DNA from 3 places in the Sporomusa sp. GT1 genome. Region 3 is predicted to be linked to each of the others. Evidence: a T-box and tRNA genes for the amino acid it is inferred to sense, from the RefSeq annotation. Region 3 holds a T-box; the other regions hold tRNA genes.
What was found. A T-box is a leader RNA that pairs with one kind of tRNA and senses whether it is charged. The one in region 3 lies ahead of leuS (leucine--tRNA ligase), so its partner is inferred to be a tRNA-Leu.
Positions count from the first base shown of each region.

Region 1: it encodes a tRNA-Leu, which carries the amino acid that the T-box ahead of leuS (leucine--tRNA ligase) is inferred to sense. The anticodon was not compared.
Region 2: it encodes a tRNA-Leu, which carries the amino acid that the T-box ahead of leuS (leucine--tRNA ligase) is inferred to sense. The anticodon was not compared.

Region 1 covers NZ_BMBX01000001.1:587,859-592,074, reverse strand. Annotated here, with positions in the region: gene hrpB (ATP-dependent helicase HrpB) at 1-1,147, shown strand, start outside; tRNA gene GT1_RS03025 (tRNA-His) at 1,250-1,325, shown strand; tRNA gene GT1_RS03020 (tRNA-Gln) at 1,340-1,415, shown strand; tRNA gene GT1_RS03015 (tRNA-Lys) at 1,513-1,588, shown strand; tRNA gene GT1_RS03010 (tRNA-Leu) at 1,593-1,675, shown strand; gene GT1_RS03005 (TfoX/Sxy family protein) at 1,872-2,132, shown strand; gene GT1_RS03000 (hypothetical protein) at 2,332-2,913, shown strand; gene GT1_RS02995 (radical SAM protein) at 3,391-4,216, opposite strand, start outside.
Region 2 covers NZ_BMBX01000003.1:170,292-174,507, forward strand. Annotated here, with positions in the region: gene GT1_RS06390 (ABC transporter substrate-binding protein) at 1-82, opposite strand, end outside; gene GT1_RS06395 (hypothetical protein) at 230-898, shown strand; gene GT1_RS06400 (response regulator) at 929-1,291, shown strand; tRNA gene GT1_RS06405 (tRNA-Asp) at 1,436-1,512, shown strand; tRNA gene GT1_RS06410 (tRNA-Phe) at 1,517-1,592, shown strand; tRNA gene GT1_RS06415 (tRNA-Gly) at 1,598-1,672, shown strand; tRNA gene GT1_RS06420 (tRNA-Cys) at 1,744-1,818, shown strand; tRNA gene GT1_RS06425 (tRNA-Leu) at 1,874-1,962, shown strand; gene GT1_RS06430 (hypothetical protein) at 2,036-2,221, opposite strand; gene htpG (molecular chaperone HtpG) at 2,327-4,216, opposite strand, start outside.
Region 3 covers NZ_BMBX01000001.1:395,005-399,220, forward strand. Annotated here, with positions in the region: gene leuS (leucine--tRNA ligase) at 1-2,003, opposite strand, end outside; T-box leader at 2,121-2,329, opposite strand; gene GT1_RS02110 (ABC transporter ATP-binding protein) at 2,582-4,216, shown strand, end outside.

The DNA.
Region 1 (4,216 bases), 190 kb from region 3:
TGAACGGGATTTTTTGCAAGGCAATGGCAATAGAACTGATGTTGATTTGCGGCTGCGGCTGGAGGCTGTGCGTGAAGCGGCAAGCGGCAAGTATCCTGAGGAGTCGCTGCTCCGGCGCATTAAGGCCGAAAGTGAAAGGTTAAAACAGGATTTTTCCATTCACCGTAACCGGCAGGAGACGGTGGAAGCTTGCGGCTTGGTACTGGCTTTTGCCTATCCGGACAGAATTGGACAATTGCGGAGTGGCGGCCGGTTCCTGTTGGAGAATGGGCGTGGTGCCGGCATGCATGAATTACAGCCTTTGGCGCATAGTCCGTATATCGTAGCCGCCGATCTTGATGGGCAAGGGACCGACAGCCGGATTTTTTTGGCTGCGCCGATAGATTATGAACAGATAAGGCGCTATTTTAGCCGGCAGATAGCAGCCGGGACCAATGTCGCCTGGGATGCAGCCGCCCAGGCAGTACGGGCAAAAAGCTATGAGCGGCTTGGTGCCATCCTGTTAAAGGAAAGTCCTTGTGCCAATCCTGACTGGGACGGCGTTATGGCAGCCCTGCTGAGCGGCATTGCCCTTGAGGGCTTGAGCATCCTGCCCTGGACCAAAGCGGCACAGCAATTGCGTCAACGCTTGTTATTTGCTGGGCAGCAGACGGAAGGCTGGCCTGACGTTTCTGACGAAAAGCTGCTTGCTACCTTGGAAAACTGGCTTGGACCGTATGTCTACGGTCTAACGAGCCGGGCAGAACTGGCGAAACTCAATGTAGCTGCCATTTTAGAAAATCTGCTTACCTGGCAGCAGCGTCAGGAGCTTGATGAGTATGCGCCTACCCATGTGGTTGTGCCCAGCGGCCGGCAGATTGCCATAAATTATAGCAATCCGCTATGCCCTATACTGGCGGTAAAACTTCAGGAGCTATTTGGGCTTAAAGAAACTCCGTGTATTGCCGGGGGGAAAGTCGCGTTGACCTTGGAACTGCTGTCACCGGCGCAGCGCCCGGTTCAGGTAACCCGGGATTTAGCCAGCTTTTGGTGTACTACATACTTTGAAGTCAAAAAGGATTTAATGGGACGTTACCCCAAGCATTATTGGCCGGATGACCCGGCAACGGCAGTTCCAACCCACCGGATCAGGCCAGGAAAATTATGAAATGTTGTCAGAAATATGTCAGCAAGAAAAGTGATTTGGGATGCTTGACATAAATATGGTGGTATGATAGAATAAATTCTGTCGTTAGCGGCACTGGATATGGTGGCTGTGGTGAAGCGGTTAACACGCCGGATTGTGGCTCCGGTATTCGAGGGTTCGATCCCCTTCAGTCACCCCAATAATCTTGTTAGTAGGGGCGTAGCCAAGTCGGTAAGGCAACGGACTTTGACTCCGTCATGCGTTGGTTCGAGTCCAGCCGCCCCTGCCATAAGCAGAGAACCAGGTTTTTAGGAACGATAGTGACGCGAAAACCTGTGTGAATCGCTTAGTTCCGAGCGTTAGTAAGGAACTTATTTAAAGATGTCGACCCACTAGCTCAGTCGGTAGAGCACCTGACTTTTAATCAGGGTGTCCCGCGTTCGAGTCGCGGGTGGGTCACCATAATGCGGGAGTGGCGGAATTGGCAGACGCACCAGACTTAGGATCTGGCGGGTGACCGTGGGGGTTCAAGTCCCTTCTCCCGCACCAAATCAAACAAAAAGACTTTCAGGCTTTGACCTGAGAGTCTTTTTGTATATAGTATATATTAGAAACTATAAATTTTCAGCTGACAATTTGCAGTCAATGAATATAATTTCCGCTTATCAAGACATCCGCGCTTTGGATAATGCAGAAAATCAAATGGGATCATCGAATTAGAACGGAGAAAGGAGGAGAATGGCTTATGGGGGAGTTAACAAAATTGCCGAATATTGCTGCCAAGTTGGAAGCGCAGCTTGCGGATGTGGGTATTACTACCGAGGAAGAGTTAAGAAACACAGGTAGCCGTGAAGCATGGCTACGCATCCTTGCCCGTGACCCGTCCGCTTGCATTATGCGGCTTTCAGCGCTGGAGGGTGCAATTCAAGGAATGCGCTGGCATTACCTTGATGACGAGACGAAAAAGTCGCTTAAGGCGTTTTATCACATGCATAAGGGCAAATAGATATGTGCATTCTTTGCCGGCCACGATGGCCACGATATAGAAGCTATGCTGGTGATTAAAGTGCCCCCTCTTCAAATAATTTAATTGTTATTGTCCTATGATAATTATTATTCATTCTTATAACATATGTTTCCACAAAAATAAAGATATATATATCCTTCAGGCTGGACAATAATAAGAAGCATGGAGGGGATCAACTTTGACCAGTCAGCGAAAAGTCGCTTTGGCATTGACGGGAATATTTCTGGCACTTTTCATTGTTATCATCATCGGGGTGCTGGAACAGGGACGGTATGATTATGCGAAAAATATTGCAATCAAAGCAGCTCTATGGGTAATTTATACTTTTTTAGAAATGAAATATAATGTTCAATTAAGTAATTACATCCGGGTGTTGGTAATGGCAGTGCTTCTCAGTGACAGTTTTGCCGGGCTATATTTAAATTTGTATGCCACGTCGGCGATTTTTGATAAAATTCAGCATGTATTTGGAAGCTACGCCTTTTCGTTATTTGTTTACACTCTTATTTGTACGTTAACCCGGCCTGTTATAAACCGGGCCTTTAGCTTATTTTTTATTATTTCCCTGGGGCTAAGTATTGGTGCAATCTATGAAATTGGTGAATTCATAGGAGATGCGACTATGCGGCCGGCAATTCCCAGTCAGCCCAGTCTGCTTGATACCAACCTTGATTTACTGGCAGATTTGGGAGGGGCACTTCTCGCAGCTATTCATATAGCCATTGTTCTGACATATAATCGTACCCCTCCGGTCAGGTAGGAATACATATGTATTACATACAGCAGAGAAGAGTACCATTACGGTACCCTTCTCTCTATACTTATAACGGGTTGCAGGGGCGGTGAGCAGGCCGGCACGGACGCGGGGAACATTGCTGAGGGCTGCATTGCTGAGGACTGCAATGCCTTGGGCTACATTGTTGAGGGCTGCATTGCTGCGGACTACATTGCTGAGGTCTGCATTGTTGCGGATTGCACTGTGATGGTCTGCACTGCCTTGGGCTGCATTGCCATGGCCTGCATTGTTGCTGCGGAAAACAAAAATGCGGACGGCATTGGCGGGGAGAACAAGGCGCCCAGGAGGGGCGGCAGCCGATTTGCTGATTTGGTCGACAGGGGTTCCAAGCAGGATTGCAGCTTATACGTTCAGTATTTTCGTCTTCTTCAAATTCGTCATCCATATCTTCCATTTCCGGGGTTTCCCATTTCGGGTCCATATATTTGTCATCATACATTTTCATCTATCCTCCCAGTTTCCTGTGTATGGGTTATAGGAGCAGTCGGCAGGGGCGGCTTGCCAGGACTTCTTTGGGTCCTGGCCTTGGGCTAACGGGCGGCAGTCGGCGCAGGCAAAGCGGTATTCGCAATCCTGGCATTTACTGATACAGTCCTTTGTGGTTTGCCAGCAGGTGGTCAGCGGTTGGCCGGCAAGTATGGCAGCAAGTGATGTGTTCAATATGTTTCCGCAAACTTGATCGCGGGCAAAGATGCAGGGAATGACATCGCCGGTGGACGTTATGGCCAGCCGGCCTGCTAAACAGCTATGGAAATGCTGCGCTTTTCCAAATGTTTCAGGGTCGGTAAAGAAGGGGGGCTTAATGGCCGGTTTGCTGTAGGCTTGGGGCAGCAGTTCCAGGTTATCACCGCGTCCGGTAGGACGGATGACATCGGGTGGCACAGGCTCAACCCCAAGGTCGGTCAAAAGTTTCACAATATTTTCTGCTTCTTGTTCATTGGCTTTCATAATAATAGACGCAATACGCAGCGGCAGCCCCTTGGCCAGAATTTTTTGAATGGCAGACATAGTTTTGTCAAAACTGCCGGGATGCTGGGTAACCTTATCATGAACTGCGGAATTGTCGGCATAGATAGTGGTGGCAATGCTGACAGAATGCTGTTTAAAAAAGTCAATACAGTCATCATCCACAAGTGTGGCATTGGTAAATATCTCAACCAATTCATAGTTTTCCTCACGGGCCTTGATGATTAATTCTCGCCACCTTGGGTACAACAACGGTTCGCCGCCAATAAGCTGAATGCCGTAGGCGCCTGCCAGCCGGGCT
Region 2 (4,216 bases), on a different contig from region 3:
TAGCGGGCGCCTGACTGCAGGCAGTAATGAGAAAGGTGAGTACAAGTAAGACTGAAACCAGTCCACACCAGCGTCTTACCATGTGAAATCCCTCCTTGTTGCTATTGTCTATACTTCCGGGTGAGCTACTTTTATAGTATTCGGACTTTGTTTTTTGGTTACAGGGGAGGCAGGTTTTTTTGCAGGTAACCAAGAATATAATCATTAGCTAATAGGAGAGGACTAACTCATGGAAAAAATTATTGAACAAGTTGCTGGCTGGGATTATTTAAAGAAACTCCCTCGTGAAATTTTCGGTTTTACGCTAATTAATGAATTAATGACTTGTGGTTCCCAGTATCGCATTTTTACTTATAATAACCACATGGCCCGGCGCAGTTTTACTATTATGTATGATCAAGCGACTAAAGACTTCCTGGCCCGTACAGTAGTGGGATTAATGGAATACTGTGATATTAGCTTTATTACCGGCGATTTGGCGGCATTGGAAAATATTCTGACAGACCGGATGGAAAAAACCCTTAAGGGATTAGTATATTTTGATCCGGTATCTTTGTGTGTGCGGTTTAAAGAAAAGAAAATTGTTGAATGGCCGTATATAACCAAGCTGCCCAAGCAATTGTCCGGATTTGAACTTTTTATAAATCCGCGGGAACCGCTTAAAGCATTAAACGGTACCTACGTTTTAATAGACTACAGTGATTTTACGACAGAGAGCAATTTGACGATAAACTATAATATTTTCCGTGACGAATTTTTTGGTGAAATCCGTACCAAGCGGACACCTGTTATGATATCTGATTTTGATGCCAAAACATTGCCTGAGCTTGAGGCGCGGGTAGTGGACAAGCTAATTCCAACTCTTGACGATTTGAGTAAAACTACAAGAACAATCTGATTAGAATCTGCAATTAAGGAGGTAAGCTATATGCCAAGAATATTAATATGTGATGATTCCTCATTCATGCGCATGATACTCAAAAAACTGCTAATAGAAAAAGGACACGAAGTAGTTGCAGAAGCTGGTGACGGAAAACACGCTGTACAATTATATCGTCAACATAAACCGGACTTGGTTACTATGGATATCACCATGCCGGTCATGGACGGAATCCAGGCAGTCAAACATATTCATGAGGAAGACCCTTTTGCTCGTATTGTTATGGTAACAGCCATTGGTCAACGGAGTATTATCACTGAGGCCATCAAAGCAGGTGCATCAAGTTTTATTATCAAACCTTTTGATCCAGGACAAGTAGAGGAAACGATCAATAAAGTCCTGGCTGGTTAAATCTGCTTACTGAAAATACTTGACTATTTAGATATATTACTATATAATTAATCGCGTTGCTGTGCATGTTGAGTATGATTTTACTAGCTAAAGTATTGACTTTACCTAGCAAATAATATATACTAAAACATGCGATTGTCTAGCGGCCCTGTGGTGTAGCGGTCTAACATGCCGCCCTGTCACGGCGGAGATCGACGGTTCAAATCCGTTCAGGGTCGCCATTTCGCCTCGGTAGCTCAGTCGGTAGAGCAGAGGACTGAAAATCCTCGTGTCGGCAGTTCGATTCTGCCCTGAGGCACCATTTAAGCGGAAGTAGCTCAGCGGTAGAGCATCGCCTTGCCAAGGCGAGGGTCGCGAGTTCGAATCTCGTTTTCCGCTCCAGTTCCATATTTAGAGGAAGTTCCGCGCTACGCTGGAACTAAACGACTCACACATGTTGCTTCGCTGTTTATGGCGGCATAGCCAAGTGGTAAGGCAGAGGTCTGCAAAACCTCTATTCCCCAGTTCAAATCTGGGTGCCGCCTCCATCTACAAAATAAAGCCACATATTCGTGGTTTTTATTTATGCTAACTAATCCCCATGCCGGGGTGGCGGAACTGGCAGACGCAACGGACTTAAAATCCGTCGGAAAGAAATTTCCGTACCGGTTCGATTCCGGTCCTCGGCACCAAACGTAAAAAGAACTTCGCGAATAGCGCGGAGTTCTTTTTACGTTTCATAGTTTGTCTGAGGAGGTTAGTAGGTTAAGGAATTACACGGCGCTTGCAGCAGTCGAATGGCCGACATAATCGGTATGGCCGGCAGTAATATGGTCTGCAATGATACGGGCGGCAATAAAAGGGAATGCAGCATTGACGAATATCCTGCTGTTCGTCAAATTCGGTTATTTCCGGATACTCTTTGAGCCGTTCATTTCTTTTGTTTTTCACAAATGTAACCCTCCATTACTCTGATATTACATAATATGCAGCGTTGAAATAATGGAGAGCAAAAAACGCCCGGACAACATGGAAGTGTCGGGCGCTTTTTCAACTTTACTTCCTGCTTTGTGCCATTAATGCAGCGACTTTGTTGGCAAAGCTGATTGGGTCTTCAGGGGCAATGCCCTCCATAAGCAAGGCCTGCCCATAGAGTAAATCGCAATAATCTTTAAACTCTGTAGAATCCGGAGCCGTTTCATGCAGGGTCTTGATAACGGCGAAAATTTCATGGTCTGGATTGATTTCCAGGATACGGCTTGCTTTGAAGGAGGACTTGTTCATCTCAGCTAAAATTTGTTCCATAGATAAGCTAATGCCGGTATCACCGCTAACCAGGCAAACGGCGCTTGATTTGAGGCGGCTGCTAAGCTTAACATCGGCAACTTTACCGGTCAACTGGTCTTTTATTGCTTTAATCAACGACTCATTTTCCTTGGAAAGCTCTTGAACCTCTTTTTGTATTTCAGAAGAGCCGATATCTTGCAAGTCTAAATTGCCGCGGCTGACTGACTGGAATTTTTTATCCTTGTACTCACCCAGAGCATCAATACTAAATTCGTCCACCCGGTCAAAGAGGTAGAGGACTTCAATACCTTTTTCTTTGAGAAGTTCCATCTGCGGCAGACGCTCTACGGCAGAACGATCTTTGCCGGTGGCGTAATAAATAACTTTTTGTTGCTCAGGCATCCGGTCTGTATACTCTTGCAATGTAGTAAGCTCTTCAGACTGGGAAGAGGAGAAAAGCAGCAGATCTTTTAACTTGTCGCGACTGTGATAATCCGCATAAACTCCCGTTTTTATGGCTTTGCCATACTCATTCCAGAACTTTTCATATTTAGACCGGTCTTTGCTCAGCATGTTTTCCAGTGTTTTCAGGATGCTCTTTTCCAGGTTTTTACCAACCAGTTTTAGCTGTTGACTGTGTTGGAGAAGCTCCCGGGAGATATTAAGGGAAAAGTCGGGAGAGTCGACCAGGCCTTTGACAAAGCGCAAATACTCAGGAAGCAATTCCTGGCAATTGTCCATGATAAATACATTTTTAGAGTATAGTCTGATACCGGTTGTGGCCTCACGCTGGTAAAAATCAAAAGGAGCATGAGCGGGAACGAAGAGCAGGGTAGTATATTCTACAGCACCTTCTACTTTCGAGTGAATGATCTCCAAAGCATCTTCCCAATCGTGGAAAAGGGTTTTATATAGCTGATTGTACTCATCTTTTGAGATATCATTCTTGTTACGCGTCCACAGCGGCGTCATGGAGTTAAGGGTGCGTACTTCTACTGTTTGGGAAGGAGGCGCACCAGCTATTGCTTTGCCCTCCGCATCTAACGGCTGTTCTTCTTTGACAAAATTCATTTTAATGGGATAGCGGATGTAATCAGAATATTTTTTTACCAGGTTTTGAAGAATATAGCGGTTTAAAAAGTTTTCTTCCTGATGCTCAGGTGAATGGTACTCTTGCTTTAAAGTCAGCACAATCGTGGTGCCGCGCGTATCCTTGTCACACTCTTCGATGGTATAAGTGCCATCACCGGTTGACTCCCACTTAATGCCTTTGCTTTGTCCAGGTGCACGGGTTAATAAAGTTACTTTTTCAGCCACCATAAAGGCTGAGTAAAAACCGACCCCGAACTGACCAATTAATTCCGTATCAGCGACCGAACCAGCCTCTTTTACTTTTTCAAGGAAGGATTTTGTACCTGATTTAGCGATAGTGCCGATGTTCTCAACTACTTCATCAAGCGTCATGCCCATGCCATTGTCGGCAATAGTCAGAGTATGAGTAGTTTCGTCGGGAATAAGAAAGATTTCAAAATCAGTCTCGTTTTCTAAAAGCGCATGATTGGTTAATGACTCAAACCGAATTTTGTCGATGGCGTCTGAGGCATTCGAGATAAGTTCCCGCAAAAAAATTTCCCGGTTAGTATAAATAGAGTGAACCAT
Region 3 (4,216 bases):
CGGCGAAGTTCTTTTTCTGCTTTAGTCAGTTGGCTTGGATCATAGCTTGCCGTCTCTGCCTGGATATACGGTCCATAATGACCGATAATCCGCCACAGACGTCCTAAGAAACGGTATGCACCCTCAACGCCCTGGTCACTCCATTCCAAATCCCGTTCCGGGGGTGCCGCAAATAAGATAAACAATCTGGCGGTATCGGCACCGTACTTGCCAATAATCTCTTCCGGCGAAACAACATTGCCTTTGGACTTGGACATTTTGGCACCGTCTTTGATAACCATCCCCTGGGTTAACAGGTTCTTAAACGGCTCATTGACATTAACCAGGCCGGCATCTTTTAATACTTTGGTAAAAAACCGTGAATACAGAAGGTGCAAAATGGCGTGTTCTATGCCACCGATATATTGATCGACAGGCATCCAATAGTTGGCTTTATCAGGATCAAAGGGCTCGTCCGCACTATGCGGGCTGGTATACCGGAAGTAATACCAGGAGGAGCAGATAAAGGTATCCATAGTATCTGTTTCCCGCCGCGCCTTGCCACCACATTTCGGACAAGTACAGCTGATAAACTCCTCGGCTTTAGCCAGTGGCGATACCGAGCCGCTGGTAAAATCAACGTTTTCAGGCAATAAAACCGGTAATTGTTCTTTGGGAACAGGTACTGTACCACACTCAGGACAATAGATGACAGGAATCGGTGCGCCCCAATAACGCTGACGGGAAATGAGCCAGTCACGCAGACGATAGTTAATCCGCCGCTTGCCAATGCCTTGTGTTTCGAACCATTGCGCAATTTTGACCTTGCCGGCTTCGTTATCCAGACCGCTGAATTCACCTGAATTAACCATAATACCCTGGCCATCATACGCGCCAGTCATATCATTAAGGTTTAGCGCTTGGTCAGCCGGCTGAACTACCAGCCTTTTCGGCAAATCATACTTATTGGCAAATTCCCAGTCACGCTGGTCATGAGCCGGTACACCCATAACTGCACCGGTACCGTATTCTGCCAATACATAGTTGGCTATCCAGATAGGCACTTGCTCACCGGTAAACGGGTGAAGAGCATACGCCCCGGTAAAGATGCCCTCTTTTTCCGTCTCAGTGGATGTGCGGGCAATTTCACTTTGTCCTCTGACCTTCTCGATAAAGGCTCTGACAGCCGCTTCCTCCGGTTTGCCGGTAACAAGCTTGTCCACCAGCGCATGCTCCGGTGCCAGTACAATATAACTGACACCAAAAACCGTATCATGGCGGGTGGTGTACACGGCAATCTTATCATTTATTTCAGGCACGGCAAAACTGAATTCAGCGCCTTCACTGCGGCCAATCCAGTTTTCCTGCATGGTCTTAACCCGTTCAGGCCAGCCTTTAAGCTCAGGCAAATCGTCTAAAAGCCGGTCAGCATACTCTGTTATCTTTAAAAACCATTGTTCGAGGTCTTTTTTAACAACATCAGAGTCACAGCGCCAGCAGCGTCCGTCAACCACCTGCTCATTGGCCAGTACGGTATTACAGTCATTACACCAGTTTACTGCCGCTTTCTTTTTATACGCTAATCCACGCTCAAAAAACAGCAAGAACAGCCACTGGGTCCAATGATAATAATTCGGATGACAGGTGGCTACTTCGCGGTCCCAGTCATAAGACAACCCCAGCTCTTGCTGCTGGCGGCGCATGTTAGCAATATTATCCTTAGTCCAGGACGAAGGATGAATGCCATGCTTAATAGCGGCGTTTTCGGCAGGCATGCCAAAAGCATCCCACCCCATAGGATGCAGCACATTGTAGCCTTGCATGACTTTGAATCTGGCGACAACATCACCAATCGAATAATTACGTACATGGCCCATGTGCAAATTTCCTGATGGATAGGGAAACATCTCCAAAACATAATATTCTGGTCGCTGGCGGTTAATAGTTGTGCAGAAAGCATTGCTTTCAGCCCAGAGTTTTTGCCATTTGGCCTCAATCTCGCCTGGCATGTATTTTTCATTCATCGAGTAAATCCCCCTTGGACAGATAAGATAATAAACTATAGCTTACACTGAGCTTTAGCGTAAGAGAAGCCGATTAATTTCTATACCCGTAGAATATAAAAAAATCCCGTGGCTAACGCCAGGGACGAGGCTTCTCGCGGTACCACCCTGTTTGATGACAATTGTCATCCACTCATTTGCCAATAACGCCAGCCTCGCGTCGACCACTACAAACGTTCACAGTCGCTCTTCAGCAGCGAGTTCAATAATAGTACAGATTGGCTCACAGCGACCGCCAACTTTCTGAACCGCAGCTATCATTTACTATTCTGCCTCTTAAGATTTGCATTCTCAATTATATAGTAATAATTTGCAAAAGTCAACTTATGGATAAATGAGTCTTTGTGCCGCACCGTCATAAGCCGGGTGGATAGCACCCCGACCCCTGTTTGACATAAATAGCACCAAGTGCAGCAGACTATAAACGCAAGCAGCTGTTTCTAGCAGATGGTTGGCTGGCTCCGCGACCACAGTAAATTTTGCAGCCGAAATCTATATGGTATAATTATACGGTGAGACGTTTTCGAAGGGGTATGGGTATGAAGCATTGGCAAGGTTACTGGCAAAGATACCGGCTGCATTTTAGCGGAGCGGCCTTGTTTGTGGCGCTGGAGGCGGTATGCGATTTGCTGCAACCGACCATTATGGCCAGTATTATTGATATTGGTGTGGCCAACCGGGATCTGGATTATGTACTGCAGCAGGGCGGCATCATGCTGCTGGTGACGGCGGTAGGCGCTTTGGCGGCAACCGCCCGCAATATCATTTCCAGTACAGTATCCCAGCGGATGGGCACCGAACTGCGCAGCCAGGTCTATGAAAAAATTCAGACCCTGCCGTTTACCATGGTTGACAAATTTGACCGGGCAGCCCTGATAACCCGGCTGACCAATGACGTAACCCAGATTCAGTCGCTGGTAAACGGCATGATGCGCATTTCGCTGAAAGCACCTATTCTTTGCATTGGTGGCCTGATTATGGCAGTCAGTCTAAACCCTCGCCTGAGCGTGGTGCTGGCCGGCGTTGTGCCGGTGGTGGGCTTGCTGATTGCCATTAATATGAAAATCGGGTATCCCATGTTTCTGGCGGTGCAGTCCGCCCTTGATCAAATGAACCGGACAGTACGGGAGACAGTGGCCGGGGTCCGGGTGGTAAGGGCCTTTAACCGGTTTAGTTATGAACAAACCAAGTTTGCGACTGTTAATACCTATTTCCGGGAGCGGTCGGAGACAGCGCTGCGCCGGATGGCAGTTTTCGGACCGAGCATTGCCCTGACGATGAATCTGGGAGTGGTCGCCGTCCTCTGGCTGGGCGGCCGCGGAGTGAAAAGCGGCGAGATGCAGGTCGGCCATATTATTGCTTTTATAAATTACATGACCCAAATATTATTTGCACTGGTCATTATTGCGCTGGTATTCAACGTATTTGTCCGGGCCCGGGTTTCGGCCCGCCGGATCGAAGAAGTGCTGAATGTCCAGGCAGACGGGACGGAGGAACTGGCAGCCGACCCGGCGCCTCTTTCCTTCCAGGGCAGGATTGACTTCGAACAGGTCTCTTTTGCCTATGATGGAACGCTGGCACTGGATAATATTTCGCTGACCTGCCTGCCGGGAGAAACCGTCGGCATTATCGGGCCGACCGGCTCAGGGAAAAGCACGCTGGTGCAGCTGATTCCAAGACTGTATGAACCTGCAGCCGGCACTGTGAAGCTGGACGGCCTCGATATCCGCCGGCTAAATCCCCGGCTGCTGCGGGATAGGATAGCCTTTGTGCCGCAAAAGGCCTTGCTATTTTCCGGCACGATTCTGGACAATATCCACTGGGGCAAAGAGGGAGCAACGTCGGCAGAAATAGAAACTGCCGCCCGCATGGCCCAGGCCCATGACTTTGTCATGGATTTCCCGGAAGGCTATGAAACCTGGATTGGGCAGGGAGGCGTCAATTTATCCGGCGGGCAGAAACAGCGGCTGGCCATTGCCCGGGCGCTGGTGCGCAAGCCGGCCATTTTGATTCTCGACGATGCCACCAGTGCGGTAGATGTTGCTACCGAGGCCCGGATTAGACAGGCTTTAGCGGCCTATGCGGCCGGGCTGACCTGTTTTATTATCGCCCAGCGGATTTCTTCTATTATGACAGCCGATAAAATTGCTGTTTTGGATGAAGGAAAACTCGTC